Regions from separate parts of the Endozoicomonas sp. PH6C genome, predicted to be linked through region 3. Evidence: predicted binding sites of a transcription regulator. Region 3 holds the regulator's gene; each other region holds the start of a gene.
The links. Region 3 encodes PhoB, which activates phosphate uptake and scavenging genes when phosphate is short. Its sites were predicted from a motif close to TGTCATANNNNTGTCANA; they were not measured.
Positions count from the first base shown of each region.

Region 1 (2,275 bases), 360 kb from region 3:
CGTTCCAGATAGAAAATGAGCGTGCTCCGTAGGAGTAAAGTTCTTCAAACTTGCCGTCGTTATCCGAATCACCCAGAGTGTTGGTAATTTTCAGACGAGCCAGCTTTTTCTGGTCTTTGGCTGCTTCAGCGTTAGGGTGCTCCAGGGCCACCTTAACCTTTTTGGTACGAACTTCTTCTGTGAACCCCAGGCAACCGTCTTCATCATCGTATTTCAGACCACCAGAAGCCAGACATTGAGCTTCAGAAGCAGCTTTGTACCAATAATCTCTGGCATCACCTTCGTTGGCTGTTACAACATAGGTTTTACCTTTCACGGAATAGGTAGCAATGGTATCTGGCTGATACATACCATAGACACCACTCCATTTTTGCAGATTCACACCACCGTCTTTATTACTGGCATCCATCGCAAACTGACCATAATCCTTGTAACCAAGGGGAACAATAGAATCAATGCGAGCATTGGCAATATCAACCAATGCCAGGGCATTGTTTTCCTGCAGAGAGACGTACGCTGTTCTGGAATCATCAGAAACGGCTATGTACTCGGGCTCAAGATCCTGAGCCACAGAAGCATCACGACCAAAAACCCTGACATCCTCTGGCAGCTCACTGTTTCTGGAGTACCCCTTGTTGAAAGCAGTGAAAGTAGCATGACGTGGTTCTTCCAGTTTGCCTTCAGAGGTAACCTTGACGACACTGACTGAACCTTCCGGGTCAATTTTGTAATCCGATGAGGGTTCACCTTCGTTCGCTGTCAGCAGGTATTTTCCATCGGGCGTAAAGGTCACCATATCAGGCAGTGCACCTACAACCTTATAGTCACTGAATACAGCGCCACCTTCAGAATCGAGCTTATAAACTATGACAACGCCTTTCTTTTGTTTGTCACTGTTTTCAACAGCAACAGCCAGCAGATCGCCATGAACAGAAACGCTGTTGGCGGTGCCCAGCTTCATGCCGTCAATACTGGATTCAAGATTGATCTTGCCAATTTTGAGTATATTGGAATCCATGGTCGGATTAGCCAGAGGCTGCCCCTTGAGTGATTTACCGCTGAGAATATCTACGGTTTTATCCAGGGCGTTGACAACATAGATAGATTGACTGGCTTTATGCCAGGCCACAATCTCTGCAGCCCCTTTATGGTAACTGCCAGAAGCATATCGAGCGATCGGCTCCATGGTGGGATGGGAAACTTCAACGTTTTCCTGAACCATTGAACAGCCAGCCAAAATGAAGGGAGCTGCCAGAGTGATAGCGTTGCGAGCGAGTTTCAGTTCCATTGAGATTCCTGATTTTATTCAATTTGATCAGGGCTTTTTATAACGGTTACAAATGACTATTTAATGACATTGTTGACACAAAGACGACAAAAACTGGCTTTTCTCGTCCCACCACTGGAGAGGCTATAGCATAAAGGAATACCCCGCTGTCATATTTCTCAAAAAAAATGCTACCTTGAAACAGTCTGACCATCGATAAAGGCAGTTTATGATGAGAAAATTATTAACATTACTTTTTTTTTACTTCATAGCATCCGCATCAGCGGCAAATGCAAATCCTAAAATATTTCAAGCAGCTGAGAAATTTATACTTTTGTGTAACGTGTTATCATTAAAAATTATGCCTCCGGGAAGTCAAAACTATGAAATATATAAGTCTATTAGTTTTAACAGTGGTTTGAATATAATGATTGACGATATCAGGATATTGCTTTCTGAATTGCAACACAGATCTACCAGAAAAGATTTGAGTGTAAAATCTTTGTTTGTTATGAACATGCCTAAGTTGCCTTTTCCTGTTTTTCCACCAGCCTTCTATGAGGCTACAGCTGATCTTAATTTGCAACAAACACGAGCAGTTTCGCTCGATCAATTTTGTTTGCAAAATTTTGAAAAACCAGAGAGTCAACTATATGAAAAGTTAAACAATCTACTATCAAGAGTTAAAGAAATAATTGTAGGCAACGAGCAGTTTAAGAGCTTATGTGAAAACTTAAGTTTACACACACCACTATCAGAAGTTGTAGAATCTCTCCATAGGATAAGGTAATGAGTTTTAGGTAATCGAGAACGACAAACCAGAGCTCTGGGCAGCCTCTGCAACATGAAAACAATTAGAATAGTCCCCTGAAAAAACAAACCCGGAGCCAACTCCGGGTTTGATTCGTACTTAGACAATAGTCTGACTTCAAGCCTGCTCAGCAGTAGCCTTTTCATCAGCCTTTGGAGAAGCTTTAGTCAAACAGATAAAGCCTGCAATACCCGCGA
Region 1 covers NZ_CP185342.1:500,413-502,687, reverse strand. The annotation lists gene ACOMG9_RS01935 (choice-of-anchor I family protein) at 1-1,288, opposite strand, end outside; gene ACOMG9_RS01930 (hypothetical protein) at 1,497-2,057, shown strand; gene nhaA (Na+/H+ antiporter NhaA) at 2,196-2,275, opposite strand, start outside.
Region 1: a site for PhoB is predicted at 1,340-1,357, ahead of ACOMG9_RS01935 (choice-of-anchor I family protein). Genes of this name have one in related genera too.

Region 2 (2,275 bases), 1.9 Mb from region 3:
AAGCAGCGCTGTGATGGTTGTACCGATGTTGGCACCCAGAGTAACAGGGTACATCTGACGAACGGTGAAGACGCCACTGCCTACCAGAGGAACCATAAGACTGGTGGTAGTAGAAGAGGATTGCACCATTACGGTCATAACAGTACCGGAGGCAATACCGGAAATCGGACCACGACCAATAGACTTGTGCAGAATGTCCCTGGCACGTCCCACCATAACTTTTTTCAGCAGCTTGCCCAGTCTTACGACCGAGCTGAAGATAAGGAAGATACCGAAGGCGATCATGGTCAGGCCAGCCAGTGTGCTGTCGGGCAGGAGGCCTGCAAAATCCTTGACAATATTCACGGCCGGCTTGGTCAGGGGTTTGACGAAATTCAGGCTGCCCATATCAATAGCAGAGCCACCTACCAACAGTGCGGCTACGTGCTGTGAAATATCGCTCAGGAAGCCGGTCATCAATTCCAGAGGCAACAGAATCAGAACCGCCAGATAGTTAAAGAAGTCGTGAACTGTCGAAGCAGCAAAAGCTCGCTTAAAGGATTTGTCGCAACCCATGTGACCCAGACTGACCAGAGTATTTGTGATGGTGGTACCAATATTGGCTCCCATTATCATGGGGATCGCCATCTCTACCGGCAGGCCGCCAGCCACGAGGCCAACGATAACAGAGGTTACTGTACTGGAAGACTGAACCAGAGCCGTGGCGAGGGTACCGGCTATCAGTGCCAGCATAGTGTTGTTGGCAAAGCTGAACAGCTCTGCAGCTGCTTCTGCGCCACCTACGGCCATTTTAAAACCAGAGCCCACTACACTGACGGCAACCAGGAGAGCATAGATCCAGAGGATAACTCTCAGCCAGATACGGCCATAGTGCCTGCTGGTGTATTTATAGTCAGCTTTGGTGCTGGCTTGACTAGTTGCTTCAGACATTTTCTGCACCTTGGTGCTGTGTGGATAGAGATGATGGCGAAAATATAGGTGTTTTGTTTCAGAAATATTACAGTTATGACATTTTTTTGAAATATTTAAAAACCCTCCAGGACCAGGGCAAAGACTGCAGAAATATGACAGTGCTCGTTTTCGGGGCAACCCTTTTCCATGCCGGAACCCGGAGGTCCCAAAAGCATGGGAGCCAGAGTGATGCGACAACCTGCAGAACAGGGAGTAGTTACCTGAGAAGTTTATCGAACAACTGCACTCTAACCGTTTCTCCTGCCTCAATATTTCCCTGGGAAGCGGGCAAAATGATGTAACAATTAGCCATACTCATGGATCGGAGAATCCCCGACCCCTGACTGCCCGATGTGACTACCTCGGCTTCTCCTCTCTCGTTGGTTGAGAGAATGCCCCTCTGGAATTCCAGGCGACCGGGTTGTTTCTTTAGGGGAGTGAGGCACGTTGCTGGTAGTTCAGCAGCAGGAGTTGGTTCTGCTCCCATCATATGTTGCAATGCGGGCGCTGCCAATTGTTGGAAAGTTACCGTAGCGGAAACCGGATTGCCGGGTAGCCCAAAGAAAACACTGTTGGGAAGTTTACCAAAGGCAAAGGGTTTGCCGGGTTTAATGGCCAGCCTCCAGAACGAAGTATGGCCTATTTCACTGAGAATATCTTTGACAAAGTCGACGTCACCTACGGATACCCCACCAGAGGTGACAACTGCATCAGCCTGCTGATCAGCTTTCAGAAAAGCTTTCCGGATCTCGTCGCGGTCATCATGGAGTTTTCCAAGGTCAATCACTTCTGCACCCAGTCGCTTGAGCATCGCTGATACTGCAAACCTATTGCTGTCGTATATATTACCTTGTCCGAGAGTCTCGCCGGGCAGCTTCAGTTCATCACCCGTGGAAAAGAGCGCTACTTTTATTCTGCGAATGACTGGAACTTCAGGGATTCCCAATGAAGCCAGCAGACCTATATCCTGGGCTTTGATGATGTGTCCCTTTTCAAAAACCTGACAACCTTGAGGAATATCTTCACCGGCACGGCGAACATTATTGCTTGACTGAGAGGGTAGCTTGCTGAAAGCAATACCCTGTTCGGTTATCTCGGCCTGCTCCTGCATGATGACCGTATCGGCACCTACAGGAATGGAAGCACCTGTCATGATTCTTATACAGTGGCCAGGGGGCATAGAACCCTGATAGGGGTGCCCGGCCAGAGATTTTCCGGCCAGCGGCAGTATTGAATGTGGTGCCAGGTCACTGAAACGGACTGCATACCCGTCCATGGCTGAATTATCATGGGACGGAACGTTAACCGGCGAAATAATTGCCTC
Region 2 covers NZ_CP185342.1:5,443,076-5,445,350, reverse strand. The annotation lists gene ACOMG9_RS20050 (Na/Pi symporter) at 1-930, opposite strand, end outside; gene moeA (molybdopterin molybdotransferase MoeA) at 1,169-2,275, opposite strand, start outside.
Region 2: a site for PhoB is predicted at 1,005-1,022, ahead of ACOMG9_RS20050 (Na/Pi symporter). Genes of this name have one in related genera too.

Region 3 (2,275 bases):
AAAGAAGCGCTGATCTATTTCTCCGGTATGGTGCTTTTGTCTTTCATTCTTGTACTCTTTACCAATACTCTTACCGTCCAGCTCTCTTTTGCCGGATTATTGCTGGCCTCGGCTTACCCTTTTGCCAAAAGACACACTCATCTGCCTCAGGTGGTTTTGGGGGCTGCTTTTGGCTGGTCGATACCCATGGCTTTTGCGGCTCAGAGTGGCTCGTTGGGAAACATCGTCTGGCTGATGTTTCTGGCCAATCTCTTCTGGACAGTAGCTTACGATACTCAATACGCCATGGTGGATCGTGACGATGATCTGAAAGTAGGTATCAAGTCCACAGCCATTCTATTTGGCGAGATGGATAACCTGATTGTTGGTTGCCTGCAGGTACTTACCCTGATGACACTGGCCATGGCAGGCCATCAACTGGAGTTAGGTGCTCTCTATTATCTCTCATTGTTGGCTGTCGCAGCCCTTTTCGTTTACCAGCAATGGTTAACCCGTCGTCGTGAGCGTGAAGCCTGCTTCAAGGCGTTTCTCAGTAACCACTGGGCCGGAGCCATTGTATTTGCAGGTTTCGTGTTGAGTTATCTTTGATCTTCAATCCGGCTTAGAGCCTGGTAAGTATTGCTACTTATGGTGGCTGTAGGGATAAATGGCGAAAAGCCTTACCCTGTAAACCCTGAGGGATCTTTTTATTTTTAAGCTGCAATATCAGCCTTTAGTGTGTCATCTGCCTGTAACATTTCAAAGGTGTAATGTCCGGTGTATAGTGCGGTTGATCAAAGTAGTGAGAAACAGCCTGAGCGATAGGAAAGGTGCTGTCCTGAGACACTACCATCCTGGTATAGCCCCAATGAGCTTCAGCTGATAGATGCCAGAACGTCACCGCCGAAATCGAATCGACAGATAACAGGTAGAGATTAATGCCAGGAAAGACCATTCTGATCGTAGATGACGAAGCACCGATTCGCGAAATGGTGACCGTTGCTCTGGAAATGGCAGGGTATGACTGTCTTGAGGCAGCAGATGCCAGAGAAGCGCACTCTCTGATTGTGGATAACAAACCCGATCTGATCTTGTTGGACTGGATGTTACCAGATGTCTCTGGAATTGAACTGGCCCGTCGTCTGAAGCGCAATGAGCTGACCTCTGAAATACCCATTGTTATGTTGACGGCCAAAGGTGAAGAAGACCACAAAATCCAGGGACTTGAAACCGGTGCCGATGACTACATCACCAAGCCTTTTTCTCCCCGCGAGCTGGCTGCTCGTTTAAAAGCGGTTCTCCGTCGTACAGGCGGATTTGATAACCAGTCTCCCATTGTCATCAAGGGATTGGAGCTGGACCCTGTCAGCCACAGAGTCTCTATTGATGGCTCACCTGCTGAAATAGGACCTACCGAGTACCGTTTGCTGCAGTTTTTCCTGACGCACCAGGAGCGTGCCTATACCCGTGGGCAGTTACTGGATCAGGTCTGGGGTGGCAACGTTTATGTGGAAGAGCGAACCGTTGATGTACACATTCGACGCTTGCGTAAGGCCTTAGGTGATAACTACGAAGCCTTTGTGCAAACGGTTCGTGGTACTGGATATCGTTTCTCAACGAGGGTGTAAACCTTTTATGCTCAGTGCTCAGCAGTTATCTGGCCGGGAGTAATATGACAACAATTTCAAAAACCCATTTGCTGAGCCGCATGATCGCCTACGTGATTGTCGGGTTTTCCCTGGGCTGGTTGTTTGGAGAGCCTTTTTTAGGACTCTGTGTGGTCATGGGAGGTTATTTTGTCTGGAGCTTCCGTCAGCTTTTCAAGCTGCTGGACTGGCTGAATGACCCCAAGGCCAGGAGCAAAGAGCCTCCTGAGAGTAAAGGGTTCTGGGGGCAAATTTTTGATGGTATCTATCGATTGCAAAAACAGCACAGTCGTTCCCGGCAAAAGCTGGCCGGAGTGATTGAACGTGTTCAGGAATCAACTGCTGCGCTGAACGACGGTGTTGTAATGATAGATAATCAGGGCAACCTGGAATGGTGGAATCCCGCCGCTGGAACTTTGATAGGGCTTAAGACGCCTGACGATCAGGGGCAGTTGATTACCAATCTGCTACGTGATCCAAGGTTTGCCGACTACTTTGAGCAGGGTGGTTATCAAAAAGCTCTTGAGATCCCCTCGCCAATCAACCCGGATCATCAACTGCAATTTAATATAACGGTTTATGGCAAAGGCAATCGTCTCATGACCGTTAGAGATGTCACGCGCTTGAATCAGCTGGAAGTCATGAGAAAA
Region 3 covers NZ_CP185342.1:141,828-144,102, forward strand. The annotation lists gene ubiA (4-hydroxybenzoate octaprenyltransferase) at 1-588, shown strand, start outside; gene phoB (phosphate regulon transcriptional regulator PhoB) at 918-1,607, shown strand; gene phoR (phosphate regulon sensor histidine kinase PhoR) at 1,652-2,275, shown strand, end outside.